One region of the Kosakonia sp. MUSA4 genome, then DNA from elsewhere that is predicted to be linked to it. Evidence: predicted binding sites of a transcription regulator. Region 1 holds the regulator's gene; the other holds the start of a gene.
The links. The regulator Fur, encoded in region 1, represses iron uptake genes when iron is present. The targets are predictions, from matches to a motif close to ATAATAATGAGAACNACTATCAA.
Positions count from the first base shown of each region.

Region 1 (12,260 bases):
TGCTGAACAATCACGGCAAAGTGTTAACCCAGCGACAACTGCTAAGCCAGGTCTGGGGGCCGAATGCCATCGAGCATAGCCACTACCTGCGCATCTATATGGGCCATCTGCGCCAGAAACTTGAAGCCGATCCTGCCCGCCCTCGCCATTTACTTACTGAAACAGGGATTGGCTACCGGTTTATGCTTTGAAGGCGTATCCTGCTGTTTTTTGGGAGGGTAAGATGAGCGCCTGGCTAATTTATGCATTGTTATCGGCGGTCACCGCTGCGCTGGTGGCTATTTTCGGCAAGATCGGTTTGCAACATCTCGACGCCAATACCGCCACGGCGATCCGTGCGGTGGTAATGGCCGTATTTCTGGTCGGTGTGGTCGTGGTGCAGGGCAAATTGTCGCTGGTCTCTACCGTGCTGGCCGATAAAAAAGCGCTGCTGTTTGTGGTGTTGAGCGGCGTCGCGGGCGCGCTGTCGTGGCTGTTCTATTTTATGGCCATCAAAAGCGGCAACGTGTCGCGGGTTGCTCCTATCGATAAGCTGAGCGTGGTGTTTGCCGTGATCCTGGCCGTGATCCTGTTTGGCGAGAAAGTCTCGCTGGTGGCGGCAGCGGGCGTGGCGTTAATTACTGCCGGTGCGCTGATGGTGGCGCTGGGGTGAGTTTGCGCCCAATCGCCGGATGGCGGCGATGCCTTATCCGGCCTACACGCTTCTGGCAGGCCGAATAAGATAAGTACGGTCCAAAAATTAAGGCTCCCAAAGGAGCCTTTTTATTACGCGTTTTTCAGCACTTCGCTGACAATCTCTACGGCTTCTTTTTCGATCAGTTTACGGTGTTCATCACCGAGGAAACTTTCGCAGTAGATTTTGTAGGCGTCTTCAGTACCTGACGGACGCGCGGCGAACCAGCCGTTGTCGGTCATCACTTTCAGGCCGCCAATCGATGCGCCATTGCCCGGAGCGGCAGTCAGACGCGCGGTGATAGGGTCGCCTGCCAGCGTGCTGGCGCTTACCATTTCCGGAGAGAGTTTGGACAGCGCGGCTTTCTGCGCGGAGGAGGCAGAAGCCTGCAAACGGTTGTAGCTCGGCGCGCCGAAGCGTGCCGCCAGCTCATCGTAATGCTGCTGCGGGTTTTTCCCGGTCACGGCAGTAATCTCAGCCGCCAGCAGACACATGATGATGCCGTCTTTATCCGTTGACCACGGCGTACCGTCGAAACGCAGGAAGGACGCGCCCGCGCTCTCTTCGCCGCCAAAGCCGAAGCTGCCGTCATGCAGACCATCAACAAACCATTTGAAACCCACCGGCACTTCCACCAGCTTACGGACAAGGTCGTTCACCACGCGATCGATCATCGCTGAAGAGACCAGCGTTTTACCGACAGCGACATCTTTGCCCCACTGCGGACGGTGCTGGAACAGGTAGTTGATAGCAACCGCCAGGTAGTGGTTCGGGTTCATCAGCCCGGCCGGGGTAACGATGCCGTGACGGTCGTAGTCCGGATCGTTAGCAAACGCCAGATCGAACTTGTCGCGCAGCGCCAACAGACCCGCCATCGCACATTCGGAGGAGCAATCCATACGGATCGCGCCGTCTTTATCCAGGTGCATAAAGCGGAAGGTCTGATCGACCTGATCGTTAACAATGCTCAGATCCAGCTTGTAGTACTCCGCGATGCGCTTCCAGTATTCAATACCGGAGCCGCCCAGCGGATCGACGCCCAGTTTCAGGCCCGCTTTCTGGATTGCCGCCATATCGACGATGTCCGCCAGCCCTTCAATAAAGGGCTGCACCAGATCTTTTTCTGTTACATGACCGGAGGCCAGCGCTGCATCCAGCGTAAGGCGTTTCACGCCTTTCAGGCCATCTGCCAACAGCGCATTAGCGCGGTCTTCCACCACTTTGGTAACGTTGGTATCCGCCGGGCCGCCGTTAGGCGGGTTGTACTTGATCCCGCCATCTTCTGGCGGGTTATGCGACGGGGTGATAACGATACCGTCCGCCTGCGCGCCGCCGTTTTTGTTGTGTACCAGAATGGCGTTTGAGATGGCAGGCGTCGGCGTGAAGCCGTTATTTTCCTGCACGATCACATCCACACCGTTTGCTGTCAGCACTTCCAGCACGGAAATAAACGCCGGTTCAGACAGCGCGTGAGTATCTTTACCCACATAGCACGGCCCGGTAATCCCGTTTTTTGCACGCTCTTCGGCAATCGCCTGAGCGATGGCCAGAATGTGCGGCTCGTTGAAGCTGTGGCGATGGGCACTGCCACGGTGGCCGGAAGTGCCAAATTTCACCGCATGTTCTGAATTACCGACTTCAGGTTTCAACACATAGTACTGCGCAGTAAGCTGGGCGACGTTAATCAAGTCGCCCTGTTGTGCAGGTTGACCCGCACGCGGGTGGTTAGCCATTGCCTGGTCCTTTCAATGCAAGGATTAAATTGTGCCGCAAACTTTTTCAATCAATTCCGCCGGGAACTGCATTGACTGCATGATGTGCTCAATCATGCTGCATTTACGGCCCGTATTGGTGTTGGTGATGACCCAGTAAGGGGTGTTCGGCACCTGCTTCGGTTTGGTCTGGTTGCCGTTCTGCAACAGGGTTTGCTCATTGACGGCAAAGTATACTCTTGTGCGCCCGTGCAGTGATTCAGTGGATTCCGTAAAGCCTTTGTCGTCGAGTGAATAGAGGGTAGACAGCACCATCAGGAAACGATTGACGGCCTTTTTCTGCTCGGCATATTCATCAGAGAGGAGCAGCTCACGCACAGCGCGGACTTTATCTTTTGCGGTATTAGCCGGTTTGATGCCTTCGACAGCAACAGCGGTACGCGGCTCTTTTACCGGTGCAAGAGAAGCGGCTGGCTGTGCCGGTGATACGGCGGAAAATTTCAACATACGCCGTAAAATGTCGGATGCGCTCTCGCCGATATGCTTAGTGTGGCTGGCAATATAACTGTAGAGCTCATCATCAACTTCGATCGTTTTCATCTTAATCCAGTGCTATATCTAATCTGAATACAAGTGTTGGGATTATAAAGTGAAATCTCAACAGCGGATAGCGTCAAACCAGGATGGCGGCAAAAGTAAGAGTAATTCTTAACCTTGCAGCCGGGCGGCAGAATGTTCACCATAATAACCTAACCTGCCAGAGTGAAAAAAAGAACTTTCCTATGAAATTGAACACGCGAGCGCAATCTGCACAACATCCGCACAACAATTCTCCGGTCGTCCTTGTCCACGGACTGTTTGGTAGCCTTGATAACCTCGGCGTACTGGCCCGCGAACTGGTGCAGGAGTACGACGTGGTGCAGGTTGATATGCGCAACCACGGTCTTTCTCCCCGTTCCGACGAGATGAACTACCCGGCAATGGCGCAGGATCTGCTGGATACGCTGGATGACCATCACATCGACAAAGCTATCTTTATTGGTCACTCAATGGGCGGCAAAGCCGTGATGGCGCTGTCGGCGCTGGCACCGGAACGCGTAGAAAAGCTGGTGGCGATTGATATTGCACCGGTCGATTACCACGTTCGCCGTCATGACGAGATATTTGCCGCGATCAATGCGGTCACTGACGCGCAGGTCACTACGCGCCAGCAAGCGGCTTCGCTAATGCGCGAGCATGTAAAAGAAGAAGGCGTGATCCAGTTTCTGCTGAAGTCGTTTGTTGACGGTGTATGGCGTTTCAATGTGCCGGTGTTGTGGGTGCAATATCCGCATATTGTCGGCTGGGAAACCATTCCCGCATGGCCTCATCCGGCACTGTTTGTCTGCGGCGGCAACTCCCCTTACGTTACGGAGCAGTACCGGAGCGCTTTGCTTGAACAGTTCCCGCAGGCGCGCGCGCATGTGATTGCTGGTGCCGGTCACTGGGTGCATGCGGAAAAACCTGAAGCGGTGATGCGGGCAATTAATCGTTATCTCGCTGAAAAGTCAAACTGATTAAAAAGGCGGCGACCAGTCGCCAGAACGCGTCCGCCCGTTGGCGCGCCCGTTATGCTGATGTATGATGGCGCGCTATTCAGCCCGGGCGGCAGCCCGATTGCTTGTCTTTCCCGTAGTATGCTTAAACATGGCTAAAGAACAAACGGACCGTACAACCCTGGATCTGTTCGCGAATGAGCGTCGCCCGGGACGGCCGAAGACGAATCCGCTCTCGCGTGATGAACAGTTACGCATCAACAAACGCAATCAATTAAAACGCGATAAAGTTCGTGGGCTTAAACGCGTCGAGCTAAAACTGAACGTGGAAGCCGTTGATGCGTTAAACGAACTTGCCGATGCGCGTGACATGAGCCGCAGCGAACTTATCGAAGAGATGCTGCTGGCACAGCTGAGCGCATTGCGCGGAAAGTAATTACTCCGAATCACCTCTCTTATTTTCACGTTTTCATGTGTCATACAGTGCACTCCGCGGCGATAGCTGTTTTCGCGCGCTTCTCTGTTCTGCTATGATTGCCCTTATCTGTGGGCAAAGCGCCACCATCATATTCATTAGGTTTCAAGAGGTTATTTTACTCATGGCAATTACAGGTATTTTCTTCGGCAGCGACACCGGCAACACCGAAAATATTGCGAAAATGATTCAGAGTCAGCTTGGTAAGGACGTTGCCGACGTACATGACATTGCCAAGAGCAGCAAAGAAGATATCGAAGGATATGACATTCTGCTGCTCGGCATTCCGACCTGGTATTATGGCGAAGCGCAGTGCGACTGGGATGATTTCTTCCCGACGCTGGAAGACATTGATTTTAATGGTAAGTTAGTTGCGCTGTTTGGCTGCGGCGATCAGGAAGACTATGCAGAATATTTCTGTGATGCGCTGGGTACGATCCGCGATATTATTGAGCCGCGCGGCGCGACTATCGTGGGCCATTGGCCGACTGCAGGCTACCATTTCGAAGCCTCTAAAGGGCTGGTGGATGATGGCCATTTCGTTGGTCTGGCGATTGACGAAGATCGTCAGCCAGAAATGACCGCAGAACGTGTACAAAAATGGGTTAAGCAAGTTCGCGAAGAGTTACATCTTGATGACATCATCAACGCCTGATTTTACGGCGTAATCTGTGGGTTACGTGGTATTAATAGGTAAAAGCAATGGAAATAATTGCTACAAATTTTTAACTTTTTTCTCCATCGCTGTACAATAAGCCCTGCTAAAGTGGTGTTATGAAGCACAGGAGTTGCTGGTGACACCACGTTTTAAAAGCTTACTTTACTTGAGGACTTGCAGTTTTCATTTAGCCATGGCAGTTCTATAATGAGACGCATTATCCCAGGTGCATTCCTTCTAACTTCCATTGAGGAAGTGAATCGTATAGCAACAGGACAGATTCCGCATGACTGACAACAATACCGCATTAAAGAAGGCTGGCCTGAAAGTCACGCTTCCTCGGTTAAAAATCCTGGAAGTGCTTCAGGAACCGGATAACCATCATGTCAGTGCGGAAGATTTATATAAACGACTGATCGACATGGGCGAAGAGATCGGGCTGGCGACAGTATATCGTGTACTGAACCAGTTTGATGACGCCGGCATTGTGACCCGTCATAACTTCGAAGGCGGGAAATCCGTTTTTGAACTGACTCAGCAGCATCACCACGATCACCTGATTTGCCTCGACTGCGGCAAAGTGATCGAATTCAGTGATGATTCCATCGAAGCGCGTCAGCGTGAAATCGCCGCCAAACACGGCATTCGCCTGACGAACCACAGTCTTTACCTGTACGGCCACTGCGCCGAGGGTGACTGCCGCGAAGATGAACACGCGCACGATGCGAAATAATCCCTTTTCATACTCAAGCCAGCCTTCAGGTTGGCTTTTTTTTTGCCCTTCAAAAACAAAAATGCCCGGCAGGTTTGCGCTGCCGGGCAGGTTACTTCAGCAATAATTACGCTTTCACGCTATCCACACGGCTGAAACGTTTGCCGTCCGGGCTGGCGGTGCGGATCTGCACTTCCCCGCTCACCTGCGGACGCGCTTTATCATCGTAGCGCAGCCAGTTTTTACCGCCGTCCGTAGAATATTCCACGACCATTCCCGGGAAGCTGGTATTGGCTTCCAGCTTGCCGCCGACCACGCGCGCGCCCGGTACAGGCAGGCGGTAGTTAATGCCTGCTTTGTCCAGTTTTGCCAGTTCACGATGGCCTAACAGATTTGCAAAGCGGGTCCAGTCTTTATCCAGCGCTTTTACATCGACCAGATGAGTTTCACCGCCTTTGTACTCGCGACCGGCCTGATAATCCTGTTCCCAACCGGCGCGGTGCCAGGCACGCTCTGCGACCGCAATCATGCGTGGATAAATCATGTACTCCATCTGGTTGTCGGTACGTACCACTTCACTCCACAACTGAGCAGAAAGACCATAGGCTCCAGGCCATAGTTTGTCCGATTTCGCGTTGAATGGATTGCCGTCGCGATCCAGTGAGGTTTCAGCATTTTGCGGCATGTTGTCCGGCGCAAAGCTGAAGATCTTGCGCTCATCGCTAAAGCGCGTGCCCCAGTAGTAGCCGCTTTCCGCCGGATGGACTTCGTTCGGGAAGTCGAGGTAAACATAGTCCGGGTTCGAGACAATGACGCGGAACCCTTTGTTTGCCCAGTCATTTACCGAATCGAAACCGCCCCAGTAGAGCGTATCCCAGAAGTTAACATTGACGTGATCGGTGGCAAACTCGGCGGCATTTTTAGCATCTTTCAGGCCATCCTGCCACGCCTGCATGGTGCCGATACCGTGCGCTTTCACCAGCTTGCTGACCTCAATACCAAAGTAGCTGGAAAGATGCTCAACATCTGCAACCTTACCCTCTTTGACCATAGACTGGCAGACCTGAGATTTAGCCCATGGTTTGTCCTGCTTGCTCTGATCGATGATGCCTTTGCCCGCTTCCGGTTTTTTCTGGTCGGTATAACCCGTTCCCAGATAGATGTTTTTCGCTTCGTCACCGCCAAAATGCCAGGTATTCAGCGACACACCCGCTTCTTTGTGCATTTGCTGGATTTCACCCATCACCTTATCAACGAAATTGCGTGACGAATCGAGGCACGGGTTCAGATAACCAGTGCGATTATAGAACTGTACCCCGGTGGTATTGGAGGTGTCCGTCGGATCCAGTAAACGGTACTGGTTCGCCTCTTTCTCTTTACCCTCTTTCATCAGGCGCTCATAGCGCGCTTCCATTGAGATCACTGCGGCACGGGCGTGTGCCGGCATATCAATTTCCGGGATCACTTCAATCTGTCGCGCTTTCGCGTACTTCAGTATGTCGATGTAATCGGCACGGCTGAAGTGGCCGCTGCCATTGTTGTTACTGTCCGGGCCGGAACCCAGCTGCGGCAGCAGGCAGGTTTTCTCGCTCAGATCGTGGCAACGTTTGCTGCCGATGTCGGTCAGCTCAGGCAGACCGGGGATCTCAATGCGCCAGCCTTCGTCATCGGTAAGGTGAAAGTGGAATTTGTTCAGCTTATAAGCTGACATTTGATCCAGCAGGCGCAGTACGGCATCTTTGCTGTGGAAATTACGTCCCACATCAAGCTGAATCCCGCGATAATCAAAGCGCGGTGCGTCTTTCGCTTCAAGCTGTGCGATTTTCGGCTCGCCACTGGCAGGGATCAGCGACAGCAAAGATTGCAGGCCGTAGAACACGCCAGCCTGATCAAAGCCAGTGATTACCGCTTCATTTGCCCCAATGTGCAACTTATAGGCACCAGATATGGCTTCATCACCCGCAAAAGCCTTCACTGCGATCTCTGTGCGGATGGGATAACTGCCCTCCTTAACGCCCAGCAGCGCGAAGCGCGACTTCACCGCTTCCTGCGCATCTGCGCCTAGCACAGAGAGATCGAGCGTCACGCCTTTGCTCAGATCCACATCCTGACCGGAGATTTTTACCTTCTGCGGCGTGGGGACAATCTGGCCGCGCAACGTGGAGAGGTTTAGCGCTTTGACGTCGCTATTTTTCTCAAAGCGCGCTTCAGCGGTCATCAGGATGTTTTTATCATCCGGCGTACGTTTCCACTGGCCGTCGAGCGGCGTAACAAACTGGAACAGATCTTCGGTATCGGTATTGGCAATCACTTTTGCCGTCGCACCTTCGGCCGTCACGTACCAACGAGGCAGCACATCGGTAACAAACAACTGCCAGTACTCGTTAACAACCGGAATTTCCACCGCCTGCTTTGCCGGGAAGCCGGTAAATTTGTCCGTTGGCTCCAGCTTGTGCAGATCGCCCATGATATGGGTGACCTTGAACTGGTCATTTGCCACCTCCAGTATCGGACGGATGCTGTGGAAGTAAATCGTCCAATCCTTGTCGGTTACAGCCTCACCATTGTTGGTCAGCGTGATCACCGCTTTATTGCAGGAAGCCCAGTCGGCACCAAGCTTCGCACAATCAATGCCGTTCTGTGCGGCAAAGTTATCCTTCACCGCGTAGTTAAGATGAAACTGGCTGATGGCGTCGACGGTGCTCTGGTTTGCCAGCGCGGGGCTGCTTAACACGCCGAAAATTGCGCTGGCCAAGATGCTTAAACGTACTGTTTTCATTACTTATTCCTTGTATTTCAGCCGGGCATAACCCGGCAAACGCATCAGAAGATGGTGAACGGTGCGATAACCATGAATTTCACGTCGCGCTCATCCTGGAAGATGTTGCCGTAGCCGCCGCCGTAGCTCGGGATGTCAGAATGGTTGTCATATTGGGTAAAGTGCAGCTTGAACATCGTGCCTTTGGCGCGACCATCCTGAACGGTATAAATGGCATCCAGGCTGTAAGCGGACTCTTTCAGGCGGTAGTTTGGATCGTAATACGCATCCGGTGTTGCCATATCAGCCGGCTTCGCGTCCCACGCATAGGCGTAAGATGCGCCGACCGTAAAGCCTGGCAGGTTCCAGTTCTTCAGGTCATACATCGCACCGAAGAAGAGAGCCTTTTCACCGTTGGCATTAAAGTCAGAGCGGTTATCCCACCAGATATCGAGGCGCCCGTTGGATGACGCATAGGTTGGCGTCATACGTTGCAGGAAGTATCCTTGCTGGCCGTCAGCTTTGACCCAGGTGCCTTCAAGACGCAAATCGACCTGACCAATTTTGTAGCCGAAGGTCAACGCTTGCAGCCATGCGGTGCCGTCATAAATATCGTTCACGCCGCCATTGCTGACTTTGTCGCGGGTACCGTAGAACTGGTAGCTGGTGCTGAGTGGGCTGCCTGCCACGTCAAATTTGTAGCTGGCTTTAGCAAAGTATTGATCGACGTAGCCTTCCGCCTGGCCAAATGCGGCCTCCAGCACAAGGTCGTTTTTGAAGTCATATTTTGCGCCGAGCGAGTGCAGATAGTCGACTTTGGTTTTTCTGTCGTTCTGATAAAACTTATCCATCTCGATATGCCAGGGCGCCTTGTATTCATTGGTCCACATATACGAGAAGCTCAGCGCACCTGCATCGCCATAATCAAAATTCGCCCCGGCTTCCGCCCCCTGGTAGGTGCCCGGCATAAAGCTCCAGTGCGGCGCTAACAGCGTTTGCCCAGTTGGCTGAATGTAACCCGCGCGCGCCCAGACCGGGCCATATTTAAATTTCGCGGCGGCTTTATACAGGCTGATCCCGCTTTTATCTCCTGACCAGTCTTCTTTGTAGGCTTTGTTACTGGAGGAGAAAGCAATTTCGTTCGGATGCGCGCTATCGCCGTTTTCTGCCATTTCAATCGCGGTAAAAGCCGCAATATCCAGACCGAACATGTCAGCGACATAACCCGACTGGAAATCCAGATTGGCGTTCCAGGTCGAGTGCGAAAGGTTAGTTTTGTATTTATTTTCCAGAACATCTTTACGGTCACGTTCACGCTGCCAGTAATAAATACCGCCCGTGAGCGTGGAATCATCGATAAAACCTGCTGCATGAGCCTGTGGAGATACAACCCAGCCCGACATTGCTGTGACACTGGCAATAGCCAGCGCCAGTGCACTACGTTTGCCACTAAACATACGCATGAGTGATTCCTTCTGGACGCATATAAACCGCCGTGATGGCGAGAAAAAAAGCAAAAAGTTTAGGTAGTTATGAAATACCCCCGAAGTAACTACCGGCTTAAGACTATTTTTCGCGACGCGAATTATCAATGCTTTTTAGTGAGCAAAATGCAGGATTATGATGAAGTGCACATAATTGGTAGTGTTTTGAAACAAACTACATAAGTTGGTTAAATGATTAATTTAAACGCAATTAATCAGCATATAATGCTTACTGGTAGCGATTACATCTTATATATAGCTAAAATTATCGCTTTCCGATCTTTTCAGGTGGGTTAAGTTAATATCAATAAGAGACGACATTAATTCGCGTCGAGAATATATTATGCGGTAATCACCTAATGAATAAGCAAAAAAAACGCCGCAGTTCGCGGCGTTTTAAGCTGATTGTCTGTGATTGACTTAATCAGTCACCCATTTTTGCCCAGGTATCGCGCAGCCCAACGGTGCGGTTGAAGACAGGTTTGGTAGCGCTTGCATAACGGCTGTCGAGGCAGAAATAACCTTCGCGCTCGAACTGATACGCTTTACCCGCCTGCGCCTCTTTCAGAGAGGGTTCAGCATAGCCCTGCTTGATCACCAGTGATTCAGGATTGATGGTGGCAAGGAAATCATCCGCCGCGCCCGGGTTCGGTACACTGAACAGGCGATCGTAGAGACGGATTTCTACCGGCAACGCATGCTGCGCGCTTACCCAGTGGATCACACCTTTCACTTTACGGCCATCAGCCGGATCTTTGCTCAGAGTATCCGCATCATAAGAGCAGAAAATGGTAGTGATATTGCCTTCGCCATCTTTCTCCACGCGTTCAGCTTTAATCACATACGCGTTGCGCAGGCGCACTTCTTTGCCCAGCACCAGACGTTTGTATTGCTTATTCGCTTCTTCACGGAAATCTGCGCGATCGATCCAGATCTCGCCGCTAAACGGCACTTCACGCGTGCCCATCTCCGGTTTATTCGGATGGTTCGGCATGGTGACGATTTCGCTGCCGCCCTGCGGATAGTTTTCGATAACCAGTTTCACCGGATCGATAACCGCCATTGCGCGTGGCGCATTCTCGTTAAGATCTTCACGGATGCAAGATTCCAGCGAAGCCATCTCGATGGTGTTGTCCTGCTTGGTCACGCCTATGCGTTTACAGAATTCACGGATGGAAGCGGCAGTATAACCACGGCGGCGCAGACCTGAAATGGTCGGCATACGTGGGTCATCCCAGCCTTCCACATGCTTCTCGGTCACCAACTGGTTCAGTTTGCGCTTCGACATCACGGTGTATTCCAGATTCAGACGCGAAAACTCGTACTGGCGCGGATGAACCGGAATAGTGATGTTATCCAGCACCCAGTCGTAAAGACGACGGTTGTCCTGGAACTCCAGCGTACACAGGGAGTGCGTAATGCCTTCCAGCGCATCGCTGATGCAGTGGGTAAAGTCGTACATCGGGTAGATGCACCACTTGTTACCGGTCTGGTGGTGTTCTGCAAATTTAATGCGATACAGCACCGGATCGCGCATCACGATAAACGGCGATGCCATATCGATCTTCGCGCGCAGGCATGCTTTACCTTCCTCAAAGCCGCCGGAACGCATTTTCTCAAACAGCGCCAGGTTCTCTTCTACGCTGCGATCGCGGAACGGGCTGTTTTTACCCGGCTGAGTCAGCGTACCGCGATATTCACGGATTTCATCAGCAGAAAGCTCGTCAACATAGGCCAGGCCTTTGTTGATCAGCTCGATCGCATACTGATACAGCTTGTCGAAGTAATCCGAGGAGTAGCAGATGTCGCCAGACCAGTGAAAGCCCAACCATTGCACGTCGTTCTTGATCGATTCAACGTATTCGATGTCTTCTTTAGCCGGGTTGGTATCATCAAAACGCAGATTGCACTGGCCCTGGTAATCTTGCGCAATGCCGAAGTTCAGGCAGATAGATTTCGCATGACCGATGTGCAGGTAGCCATTCGGCTCCGGCGGAAAACGGGTGTGGATGGTAGTGTGCTTACCACTGGCCAGATCTTCATCAATGATCTGGCGAATAAAGTTAGTCGGGCGGGCTTCAGCCTCACTCATCAGGGGTTCCTCAAGGCGTAAACAACGTATAACGGCATATGATCTAATAACAGGGCGCAGGAAACAACCTTTACTTATACAAATCAGCGTTGCCCGCTGGAAAGGTAATCGGCTACGGCTTGTGCTCGTGGGCAGCCTCTCTGCAACCGTGGCAAACAGTG
Region 1 is NZ_CP025697.1:1,437,300-1,449,559, reverse strand. It holds gene kdpE (two-component system response regulator KdpE) at 1-191, shown strand, start outside; gene C0557_RS06905 (EamA family transporter) at 224-652, shown strand; gene pgm (phosphoglucomutase (alpha-D-glucose-1,6-bisphosphate-dependent)) at 766-2,406, opposite strand; gene seqA (replication initiation negative regulator SeqA) at 2,431-2,985, opposite strand; gene ybfF (esterase) at 3,168-3,941, shown strand; gene ybfE (LexA regulated protein) at 4,072-4,356, shown strand; gene fldA (flavodoxin FldA) at 4,520-5,050, shown strand; gene fur (ferric iron uptake transcriptional regulator) at 5,340-5,786, shown strand; gene C0557_RS06870 (beta-N-acetylhexosaminidase) at 5,893-8,544, opposite strand; gene chiP (chitoporin) at 8,589-9,986, opposite strand; gene glnS (glutamine--tRNA ligase) at 10,432-12,099, opposite strand.

Region 2 (12,260 bases), 120 kb from region 1:
AGCTATTGCCTGATGCCTTCGCAAAATCACGACGACTTTTCCCCCGCTGTGTTTGCTGCCACTCCACCGGATCGCGCCGCCCTGCGCGAAGGCTGGCGCAAGCTGCTGGCGCAGGCGATTGCCGATCCGCTTAACCCGCAAAGCTGGCGCGGCGGGCGCGGTCATCCGGTTTCGGCGCTGGAAATGCCCGATGCGCCGCTACAACCGGGCTGGCAGGCATCCGATACCCCTTTCAATGAACCGCAATTACTGCGCTGGCGCAGCCAGCGGCTGAACAATACGCGTCGCGTGTGGATCTACACCACCGGCGAGGAAAACGCCGCCGAACGCCCGCTGGCGGTGCTGCTCGACGGGCAATTCTGGGCGCAGAGTATGCCGGTCTGGCCCGCGCTGGCCGCGCTCACCCATGAGGGGCAACTACCGGCGGCGGTCTATGTATTGATCGATGTGATTGATAACGCGCACCGCACGCACGAACTGCCCTGCAATGCTGATTTCTGGCTGGCGGTGCAGGAAGAGCTGCTGCCGCAGGTGCAGGCGCTGGCGCCGTTCAGCGATTGTGCTGAGCACACGGTGGTGGCCGGGCAGAGTTTTGGCGGTCTCGCTTCACTTTATGCCGCGCTGCACTGGCCGCAGCGTTTTGGCTGCGTACTGAGCCAGTCCGGTTCTTACTGGTGGCCGCATCGCGGTGCAGAGCAGGACGGCATCCTTATCCAACAACTTCAACGCGGTGAACTGCACCCCTCTGGCCTGCGCATTGTGCTGGAAGCGGGCGCGCGCGAACCGCTGATTTTTCGCGCCAATCAGGCGCTTTTTTCCCTGTTACAACGCATACAGCAGCCGGTTTTCTGGCGTCAGGTTGACGGCGGACATGATGCGCTTTGCTGGCGCGGCGGGCTGACTTCCGGGCTGATTACCCTCTGGCAGCCTTTGACCCGCGCCCGCTGACGCGCCCTTCTATGACAGGAGTTTGCTATGGAGTTCACCAACCCCTTCGATAATCCGCAAGGGCGGTTTTATATTCTGCAAAACAGCCAGCAGCAATACAGTTTGTGGCCTGCACAGTGCGCGTTGCCTGATGGCTGGCGCGTGGTGTGCGAACCGCATCCGCAGGATGCCTGCAATATGTGGCTTGCCGCTCACTGGCAGAGCTTAACCCCGGCGCACTACGTGACAGCAAGGAGCGGCCAATGACGCAACGTTTACCGCTGGTCGCCGCCCAGCCTGGGATCTGGATGGCGGAAAAACTCTCGTCGTTGCCCAACGCCTGGAGCGTGGCACACTATGTTGAGCTGAAGGGCGATATTGATGCCGCGCTGCTGGCGCAGACGATTGTTACCGGTATGGCGCAGGCCGATACGCTGCGCATGCGCTTTGAGGAAGATAACGGTGACGTCTGGCAGTGGGTGGATGAATCGCAACAGTTTGTGCTGCCCGCCATCACCGATTTACGCACTTACAGCGATGCGCATGCCGCCGCGCTGAACATTATGCGCGCCGATCTGGCGCAAAACCTGCGCGTCGAGAGCGGCAAACCGCTGGTCTGCCATCAGCTCCTGCGCGTGGGCGAGCAGCGCTGGTACTGGTATCAGCGCTATCACCATTTACTGGTCGATGGTTTCAGTTTCCCGGCCATTACCCGCCAGATCGCCGCAATTTACAGCGCCTGGCGACGCGGCGACGAAACACCGTCATCCCCCTTTACGCCGTTTGCGCAAGTGGCGGAAGAGTATCAGCGTTATCGCGACAGCGATGGCTGGCAGCGCGATGGCGCTTTCTGGGCGAAACAGCGCAGCGAACTGCCGCCGCCGGTTTCACTCTCTTCAATGCCGCTGCCGGGACGCGCGGCGACCACCGATATCCTGCGCCTGAACGTTGCGCTCAATGCTGATGATTTCCGCCGTTTAACCCGCGCGCTGCCGAACAGCCAGCCTGCCGATCTGGGGCTGGCGCTGGTGGCGCTATGGCTCGGTCGCCTGTGCGGGCGGATGGATTACGCCGCCGGATTTATTTTTATGCGCCGCATGGGTTCCGCCGCGCTAACCGCTACCGGACCGGTGCTGAACGTGCTGCCGTTAGGCATTCATATCAATGGCGCGCAAACCCTCGCGGAACTGGCCACGCAACTGGCGGGCAGCCAGAAAGCGATGCGCCGCCATCAGCGTTACGATGCCGAGCAGATTGTCCGCGATGCGGGCCGCGCCGCAGGCGATGAGCCGCTGTTTGGCCCGGTATTCAACGTCAAAATGTTTGACTACCTGCTGGATGTCGATGGCATTCACGGCACCACGCATACGCTGGCGACCGGGCCGGTCAACGATCTGGAGATTGCGCTGTTCCCGGATGACGAGGGCGGCCTTGCCGTTGAAGTGCTGGCGAACCGCAGCCGTTACGATGAAGCCACGCTGCGCGGCCATGTGGCGCGGCTGGGCCAATTACTGGCGCAGTTTGCCGAAAACCCGGCGCTGCGCAGCGGCGATGCCGATCTGCTTGCCCCGCACGAAGCGCAACAGCTGGCAAACATTAACGATACCGGCATGATGCTGCCGACCACCACCTTAAGCGATTTAGTGGCGGCGCAGGCGGTGAAAACCCCGGACGCGCCTGCATTGCGCGATGCCCGCTGGCAATTCAGCTATCGCGAAATGCGCGAACAGGTTGTCGCGCTGGCGCAGCATCTGCGTCAGCTTGGCGTGCAGCCCGGTGACAGCGTCGCGGTGGCGTTGCCGCGCTCGGTCTTCCTGACGCTGGCGCTGCACGGCATTGTCGAAGCGGGCGCCGCCTGGCTGCCGCTGGATACCGGCTACCCGGACGAGCGTCTGCGGATGATGCTGGAAGATGCGCAGCCAAGGTTATTGATCACCGCAGACGATCAACTCGCCCGCTTTAGCGATATTCCGGGGCTGGCGCACTTCTGCTACCAGCAGCCGCTGGCCGCGCAGGGCAGTGACGCGCTCAATCTGGCGCGCCCGGAACAGACGGCGTATATCATTTTCACCTCCGGCTCGACCGGGCGACCGAAAGGGGTGATGGTCGGCCAGACCGCCATCGTCAACCGCCTGCTGTGGATGCAGGAGCAGTATCCGCTGAACGCGCAGGATGTGGTGGCGCAGAAAACGCCGTGCAGTTTTGATGTTTCGGTGTGGGAATTCTGGTGGCCGTTTATCGCCGGGGCCAGCCTGGTGATGGCCGAGCCGGAAGCGCACCGCGATCCGCAAGCGTTACAGGCTTTCTTTGCCGAATATGGCGTGACCACGACCCATTTCGTGCCGTCGATGCTGGCGGCCTTTGTCGCTTCGCTGACGCCGGAAAGTGCGCAGCAGTGCTGTCGTTCGCTGAAGCAGGTGTTCTGTAGCGGTGAAGCGCTGCCAGCGGAATTGTGCCGCGAATGGCAACTCCTGGCCGGCTCGCCGCTGCATAACCTGTATGGCCCGACGGAAGCGGCGGTGGACGTAAGCTGGTATCCGGCGCATGGCGAAGCGCTGGCGCAGGTGCGCGGCAACAGCGTGCCGATTGGCTTCCCGGTGTGGAATACCGGGCTGCGTATTCTCGACGCCATGATGCGCCCGGTGCCGCCGGGCGTGGCGGGCGATCTCTATCTGACGGGTATTCAACTGGCGCAGGGCTATCTGGGACGTGCGGATCTGACCGCCAGCCGCTTTATCGCCGATCCGTTCGCCTCCGGCGAGCGCATGTACCGTACCGGCGATGTGGCGCGCTGGCTGGAAAATGGCGCGGTGGAATATCTGGGACGCAGCGACGATCAACTGAAAATTCGCGGCCAGCGTATTGAGCTGGGCGAAATTGATCGGACGATGCTGGCGCTGGCGGATGTGGTGCAGGCGGTGGCTCATGCCTGCGTCTTTAATCAGGCGGCGGCCAGCGGCGGCGATGCGCGTCAACTGGTGGGCTATGTGGTTTCCGCATCCGGTTTGCCGCTCGATACCGCCACGTTGCTGGATCAACTGCGCGGGCAACTGCCGCCGCATATGGTGCCGGTGCGCCTGCTACAACTGAGCGCCTTGCCGCTGAGCGCGAACGGTAAACTCGATCGCAAAGCGCTGCCATTGCCGGAACTGGCGGCGACACGCCGTGGTCGCCCGGTGAACGCCGGGATGGAAACACGTGTGGCGCAGGCGTTTGCTGTGCTGTTGGGCTGCGAGGTGCAGGATGCGCAGGCCGATTTCTTTGCGCTCGGCGGCCACTCGCTGCTGGCGATGCGTCTGGCAGCGCAGCTCAGCCGTGAGCAGCAAAGGCCGGTGACGCCGGGGCAGATTATGGTCGCTTCGACGGTGGAGAAACTCGCCGCGCTGCTGGCGCAGAGCCTGACGGCGGAGCAGGCGCAGCGCCTTGGTATGGAAACGCTGCTGCCGCTGCGCGAAAGCGACGGCCCGACGCTGTTCTGCTTCCATCCGGCTTCCGGTTTTGCCTGGCAGTTCAGCGTGCTGGCGCGTTACCTTGCGCCGCGCTGGTCGATAACCGGCATTCAGTCGCCGCGACCTTTCGGCCCGCTACAGCAGGCAGCAACGCTGGATGACGCCTGCGAGCAGCATCTTGCCACGCTGCTGGCGCAGCAGCCGCACGGGCCTTATCACCTGTTCGGTTACTCGCTTGGCGGCACGCTGGCGCAGGGCATTGCCGCGCGTTTGCGGGCGCGGGGCGAAGAGGTGGCCTTCCTTGGCCTGCTCGACACCTGGCCGCCGGAGACGCAAAACTGGGCGGAAAAAGAGGCAAACGGGCTGGCTCCGCAAGTGCTGGCAGAGATTGAGCGTGAGCGGCAGGCCTTTCTTGCCGCCCAGCAAGGGCAAAGCTCCGGCGAGCTGTTTTCGACTATCGAAGGCAACTACGCCGACGCGGTGCGTTTGCTGACCACCGCGCACAGCCTGCCGTTTGACGGCAAGGCGACGCTGTTTGTCGCTGAGCGCACGCTGCCCGCAGGTACCGATCCGCACAAAGCCTGGGCGCCGTGGGTGCGGGAACTGGCGGTCTATCGCCAGGATTGCGCCCATGTCGATATTATTTCGCCGCAGGCGTTTGAGCGTATCGGGCCGGTGTTAAGGGAGATATTGGGAGAGTGATATGGCCTGTTGCCCGGTGGCGCTGACGCTTACCGGGCCTACGCGTTTAGCGGGCCTGCAAAGAGGTTTGCGCCGTAGGCCGGATAAGGCGTAGCCGCCATCCGGCGTTTGTGGATATTGGGAATATTGTGGAATTATTCCGTTCACCAGAAGACTGGCAGACACTTATGCTTTGTCGCTCGTGAACGGGAAAAGGGGAGCTACCGCGCTCCCCTTTTCAATCCCCGCGGCCCCGCGGGAAATCGGTGCTGCGCACTGCGCTCACCTCCCGGGCATCTGCCTGCGGTCGGCTCAACTCGTGATTACTCGTCCCATCCATGGGACTCGCCCCTTCGGGGCCAGCGCAAGCGCTGTTCAAAATTGCTCCCGGCAATTTTGTCCTGCTCGACTCGCCTCTGGCCGCCATCTCTGGCGTCCAGCCCTTGTCATCTGCGCTTCGGTTCGCCGATTTCAGCGGGGACAAAAACCATCGCTTCAGCACCTGTGTCCACTGGCAAAATAGTATCGCTGCCGGGAAATGCCCGGTGGCGCTGACGCTTACCGGGCCTACGTGTTTACCGGGCTGACAAAGGGGATTGCGCCGTAGGCCGGATAAGCGTTAGCGCCATCCGGCAATCGGGCGATGCAGTCAATCGATCGGCTTATCCGGCTGGCATGCCGCTGCGCCCCAGCGGCACCACCAGCGGTGTATGCGCCACCGGATCGTCAATGATCATGCAGCGCAGACCGTAGACCGCTTCTATCAATTCGGCGGTAACTATCTCTTTCGGCGCGCCCTGCGCGACAATTTTGCCATCGCGCAGCGCAATCAGATGCGTGGCGTAGCGGCAGGCCTGATTCAAATCATGCAGCACCGCCGCCAGCGTATAACCCTGCTCACGGTTCAGCGCGCTTAACAGCTCCAGCAGATCGATCTGGTAGCTGATATCGAGCCAGGTGGTGGGTTCGTCGAGCAGCATGATGGCGGTTTCCTGCGCCAGCACCATCGCAATCCACGCTCGCTGCCTCTGGCCGCCGGAGAGCGTATCGACACTCTGGCTGGCCAGCAAATCCACGCCGGTGGCTTTCATCGCCCGCGCCACGGCGTCTTGATCCTCTTTACGCCAGCGGGTGAACAGCGGTTGATGCGGGTAGCGCCCGCGCGCCACCAGCTCCTGCACGGTGATATCGCCCGGCGTGGTGGCGTTTTGCGCCAGCAGCCCGACGCGCCGCGCCACCTCTTTGCTGGCGAAGCGCTGGATCTGCTCTCCATCGAGATAAACATGCCCCTGTGCGGGCGTCATCAGTCGGCTTAGAGTGCGCAGCAGCGTTGATTTACCGCAGCCGTTGGGGCCGATAATGGCGGTGAAATGGCCGTCGGGAATGGCAACGCTTAGCTGCTCAGCAATAATTTTTTTGCCATAACCCAGCGTTAAGTCTGCGCCGCGCAAACGGGAAGATAAGTCGGTCATTTCTTGCGGGACTCCTGAATTAACAAGGCGATAAGGTAGATACCGCCAAGGCTGACGGTGACCACGCCCACCGGCAACTGATAAGGCGTAAACCCTTGCTGGGCGATAAAATCTGCCAGCAGCAGCAGCAGCGCGCCGCACAGGGCCGACTGCGTTAAGCCCCAACGAGCGGTGGCGCTAATGCGCCGGGCGATATGCGGGGCCACCAGCGCGATAAACGAAATCGGCCCCGCCAGCGCGGTAGCCGCCGCCGTCAGCGCCACCGCCACCAGCATTAACAGCAGGCGCGAACGCTCGACGCGAACGCCGAGCGCGCAGGCGCTGTCATCGCCCATCTCCAGCAACCGCATCCGCCGGGCGAGCAGGGCGGCGCACACGAACATTGCCAGAATAATTGGCGCAGAAGGCAGTGTTTTCGCCCAGGTCAGGCCGTTCAACGAGCCAGCATTCCACAGCCCGGCGGTGAGGGCGGTTTCCAGCGATGCCCGCAGCAGCAGCCAGGTATTGAAGGCCACGAGCATTGCACGCACGCCAATGCCGACAATAATCAGGCGGAAGGTTTCAATGCCATTGCGCCAGGCCAGCAGCCAGACCACCAGCGAGGTGAGCATACCGCCCGCCAGCGCTGCCAGCGCGATGGCCGTTAAATGCTGACCAAACAGCACCATCGCCACCAGCACGCCGCTCCATGCGCCGGTGTTAAAGCCCATCACATCCGGGCTGCCTAACGGGTTGCGCATCAGCGATTGAAAAATCGCGCCGCTGACGCCGAGCGCGGCACCGACCAGCAGCGCCATCAATACGCGCGGTAAACGCCACTCCATCACCACCCGTTGCATCGCGCGCGGCGCATCGCCGGTTAATGCGTGCATCACCTGGGTCAATTCCAGCGTTACTGCGCCGCTGCGCAGGCTCCAGACCGCCATCAGCACGGCACAAAGCCCCATCAGCAGACAACTGGCGACTAAACGACGGGACGGCGACATCACAGGCCACCTCCGCGCGCGCGGCGCACCAGTACAATCAGCACCGGCGCACCGAGAAAGGCGCTGACCACCGATACGCGCAGCTCACCGGGCACAATCAGGCGGCCAATAATATCGGCGAACAGCAACAACGCTGGCGTTGCAAGCAGTGTGACCGGCAGCGACCAGCGGTGATCCGCGCCCACCAGCCAGCGTGCCATGTGCGGCATCATCAACCCGATAAAGGCAATCGGGCCGACCACCGCCGTCGCGCTGCCGCACAGCACGGTGATGGTCACTAATCCGAGTAATTGCGTGCGCGCCACCTTGCTGCCAAGCGCCGTGGCGGTATCGCTGCCGAGGCTCAAACTGTTGAGCGAACGGCTCAACATCAGCGTGATTGCCGCCGCCAGCAGCACCGGAATGATCACCATTTTCAACGTTTGCAGGGTGCGGATATCCAGCGATCCGGCCTGCCAGAATCGCAACTGGTCGTAGACATCGGCATTCAGCAGCGCAATCCCGCTGGAGAGCCCTTCCAGCACCGCGCCAAGCGCCACTCCCGCCAGCGTCAGACGCACCGGACTGAGCTGCCCGCCGCCCTGGCTGCCGGTAAAGGCCACCAGCAGCGACGCGGCTAGCGCGCCGCAAAACGCCAGCAGCAATTGCTCCACCGGAGACGAAATACCGAGCAGCGCTGCGCCGAGCACAATGGCGAAACTGGCACCGGAATTCACGCCAAGCAGACCGGGATCGGCCAGCGGATTACGGGTGAGGGTTTGCATCAACGCACCAGCAAGGCCCAGCGCGCCACCGGCCAGCAGACCCGCCAGCGTGCGCGGCAGGCGCGCATCGCGGATGACGGCGCAGTCCGCGCTCTGGCAGACGCCGAAGAGGGCGTCGATCACCACGGAGGCGGGCATCGGTTTGGCACCGATAAACAGGCTGAGTGCGGCGGCGACAATAAGCAGTATCAATAGTCCGGCGAGAACAAAGGGGCGCGCCGGAAAAGCAGAACACGACATAAGACGTCCCAAATTTGATAATGATAGTAATTATCGTTATCGATCTTGTTTTGATATGTTAACATGCGAAGCCGACATATGGACATAAAAAGTACGTATTTAAGGCGCTGTGATGAAACAACAATCCTGGCTGTTGAACCTTAGCCTGCTGCGCACGCATCCGGCTTTTCGCGCGGTGTTTCTGGCGCGTTTTATCTCGATTTTATCGCTGGGCCTGCTTGGCGTAGCGGTGCCGGTGCAGATTCAGGCAATGACCCACTCCAGTTGGCAGGTGGGGTTATCGGTCACGCTGACCGGTTCGGCCATGTTTATTGGCCTGATGTTTGGTGGCGTGCTGGCGGATCGCTATGAGCGTAAGAAACTGATTTTACTGGCGCGCTCCACCTGCGGCGTTGGGTTTATCGGCCTGTTTCTGAACGCACAACTGGCGGAGCCTTCGCTGGCGGCGATCTATCTGCTGGGTTTGTGGGACGGCTTTTTCGGCGCGCTCGGCGTGACGGCGCTGCTGGCGGCAACGCCTGCGCTGGTCGGGCGGGAAAACCTGATGCAGGCGGGGGCGATCACCATGCTGACGGTGCGTCTGGGGTCGGTGATTTCGCCAATGTGCGGCGGTCTGCTGCTGGCTTCGGGCGGCGTAGTGTGGAACTACGGTCTGGCGGCGGCGGGGACGTTTATTACCCTGTTGCCGTTACTCAGCCTGCCTGCATTGCCACCACCGCCGCAGCCGCGCGAGCACCCGCTGAAATCGCTGCTGACGGCGCTGCAATTTTTATTTCGTAACCCGTTGATTGGCGGCATTGCGCTGCTCGGCGGGCTGTTAACCATGGCCAGCGCCGTGCGCGTGCTTTACCCGGCGCTGGCGATGAGCTGGAACATGTCGGCGGCGGAAATCGGCCTGCTGTATGCCGCGCTGCCGCTTGGTGCGGCGATTGGGGCGTTGACCAGCGGCAAACTGGCGCACAGCGAACGACCTGGCGTGATTATGCTGATGACCAGCGTCGGCGCTTTTGTCGCGATAGGGCTGTTCAGCCTGATGCCGGTGTGGGCGCTCGGCGTGCTGTTGCTGGCGTTATGCGGCTGGCTGACCGCCGTGAGTTCGCTGTTGCAGTACACCCTGCTGCAAACCCAGACGCCGGAAGCGATGCTCGGGCGCATCAACGGTTTGTGGACCGCGCAGAACGTGACCGGCGATGCGATTGGCGCGGCGCTGCTGGGGGCGATGGGATCGATGATGACGCCCGCCTCATCGGCGAGCATCAGCGGGCTGGTACTGGCGGCGATCGGTTTAGTGCTGGTGGTGGCGCTCGGCGAGCTGCGCCGTTTTCGTCAGACGCAGCCTGCCGCGTAGAAAGCTGTTTGCCGGAGGGCGCTGTCGCTTATCCGGCCTACGTCTGCCGTACCGCTTTATGTAGGCCGGATAAGGCGCAGCCGCCATCCGGCAAAACCGCCGATTTCGGCGGAGGCACACCCCCAGCGCTTCAGCAGCTTTGCTTACAGGGAAAAGGGTGTCGCTGTGGGAAATGCCCGGTGGCGCTGACGCTTACCGGGCCTACGTCTGCTGTACCGCTTTGTGTAGGCCGGATAAGGCGCAGCCGCCATCCGGCAAACAGATTAACCAAACAGCGCCGACAAACGCTGCAACACGCGGGTAGCGCTGTAGTAATCCAGGCGGAAGGTTTCTGCGCCGAGGGCGTAAACGCGTTTGTTCTGTACCGCACGCAGATGCGCCAGCAGCGGGTTCGCACTCAGCGCGTCGGCATCTTGTTGATCGCTGGCGAACAGGAACAGCGCTTCACCGTTCAGCCCGGCGGCAAGGTTTTCGCCGCCCAGTTGCACGATGTCGTGGCGTTTACCCTGGCTCTGGCTGGTTTGCAGATTGGCCGGTAGCTGCGCAAGGGCGAAGCCCAGTTGCTGCAACAACTTGCCCTGCGCGGAGTCGCGGGTCCACAGGTTGGCGCTGTGCGCGGCGGGAGTATAAACCAGCGCTGTAACCGGCTGCGGCGGCAGTTTCATCCGCGCTTTGGCGTCGGCCAGTTGCTGGTTGAATTCGCTGATGCGCGCCGCGGCCTGTTTTTCCTGGCCGGTGATTTCACCCAGTTGAGTGAGCAGCGCCTGCCAGCTTTTATCGTCGTAATTGATGACCAGCGTCGGCGCGATGGTGGAAAGCTGGTCGTACAGGGCAAGGGCGGAATCGCCGCCGGTGGCGCTGATGAGGATCAGATCCGGCATCTGCGCGGCAACGGCTTCGGCATTCGCTTCACCAATGTAAAGACGCGCGACGTTGCGTTGTTTCGCCACGTCGCCCCACTGGCGCAGAAAGCCTTGCGCGTCGGCAAAACGGTTATTCGGCGTGGTTGCACCACTGGCAATCACCGGTGCGTCAATCGCCAGCAGCGATCCGGTAAGGGTGACGCTGGTTGACACAATGCGCAGCGGCTTGCTGTCGAGCTGATGCGTACCGCGGCTGTCGGTGACCTGGCGAGGCCAGTCGGCGGCGGTTGCTGAGGTTAGTCCTAAAACAAAAATGCCCAGCATCACTAAGGGCTTACGGAACAAAAAAGAAAATCTCACGGATTGCGTCCTGTTTTTGTTGAGGTTAATGCTTCTCATTTTCATCATTGCATGAGGGGGATGCAAGCATTAGCGACGCAGAAGAGGAATCTGCTGTTGACAGCGCGGGTAATAACTTTTTATCTTACAGAAACAAAACGCAAATGATAATTATTATTAATCTTACTTATAGTTGTTGGAGGATGATATGGATATGTCCCTGGCTGAGGATATCCAGCAGTCTGCAAAAACACTGGCCGCGGATCAGTTTTTGTTTATGTCGCCGTACCGCAGTTTTATAACCTCCGGGTGCGTTGCCCGTTTCTCTGAACCTGCCGTCAGCGGTGATTCTCCAGAGAGCGCCTTCCAGAGCAAACTGGCGCAGGCCTTTGCCGATGCGAAAGCGCAGGGCGTGGTCCGGCCGGTGATGGTCGGCGCAATCCCGTTCGATACCACCCAACCTTCGGCGCTGTTTATTCCGGCGTCATGGCAAACTTTCTCCCGCCCGGCGCGCCAGCGTTCTGCCCGCTATTTCAACGCCAGCAGCATGCCGAATGTTGTCGCGCAACGCGAAATCCCGGAGCAGGAAACCTTCATGCAGATGGTGGCACGCGCGGCGCAGAAGACCGCCACGCCGGAAGTGGACAAAGTGGTGCTCTCCCGCCTGATCGAGATTGCCACCGACAGCCACATCGACGGCGGCGTGTTGCTGGAGCGGCTGATTGCCCAGAACCCGGCCAGTTTCAATTTCCACGTTCCGTTGCCGGATGGTGGCGCGCTGCTGGGTGCCAGCCCGGAACTGCTGCTACGCAAAGAGGGCGACCATTTTAGTTCGCTGCCGCTGGCCGGTTCCGCCCGTCGCCAGCCGGATGACATGCTGGATCGCGAAGCGGGCAACAAGTTGCTGGCGTCGGAAAAAGACCGTCACGAGCACGAGCTGGTGACGCAGGCGATGAAAAAAGTGCTGCAACCGCGCAGCCGCTCTCTGACCTTGCCGGATTCGCCGCAACTGGTGACCACGCCGACGTTGTGGCATCTGGCGACGCCCATTGAAGGCACGGCGCTGGCGGGGGAAAACGCCCTGACGCTCGCCTGCCTGCTGCACCCGACGCCTGCGCTGAGCGGTTTCCCGCATCAGGTGGCGAAAAAGCTGATTGCCGAGCTGGAGCCGTTCAACCGTGAACTGTTCGG
Region 2 is NZ_CP025697.1:1,320,599-1,332,858, forward strand. It holds gene fes (enterochelin esterase) at 1-948, shown strand, start outside; gene C0557_RS06270 (MbtH family NRPS accessory protein) at 976-1,194, shown strand; gene entF (enterobactin non-ribosomal peptide synthetase EntF) at 1,191-5,078, shown strand; gene fepC (iron-enterobactin ABC transporter ATP-binding protein) at 5,720-6,529, opposite strand; gene fepG (iron-enterobactin ABC transporter permease) at 6,526-7,518, opposite strand; gene fepD (Fe(3+)-siderophore ABC transporter permease) at 7,515-8,519, opposite strand; gene entS (enterobactin transporter EntS) at 8,632-9,867, shown strand; gene fepB (Fe2+-enterobactin ABC transporter substrate-binding protein) at 10,131-11,054, opposite strand; gene entC (isochorismate synthase EntC) at 11,278-12,260, shown strand, end outside.
Region 2: the regulator Fur is predicted to act here: its motif matches at 8,534-8,556, upstream of fepD (Fe(3+)-siderophore ABC transporter permease).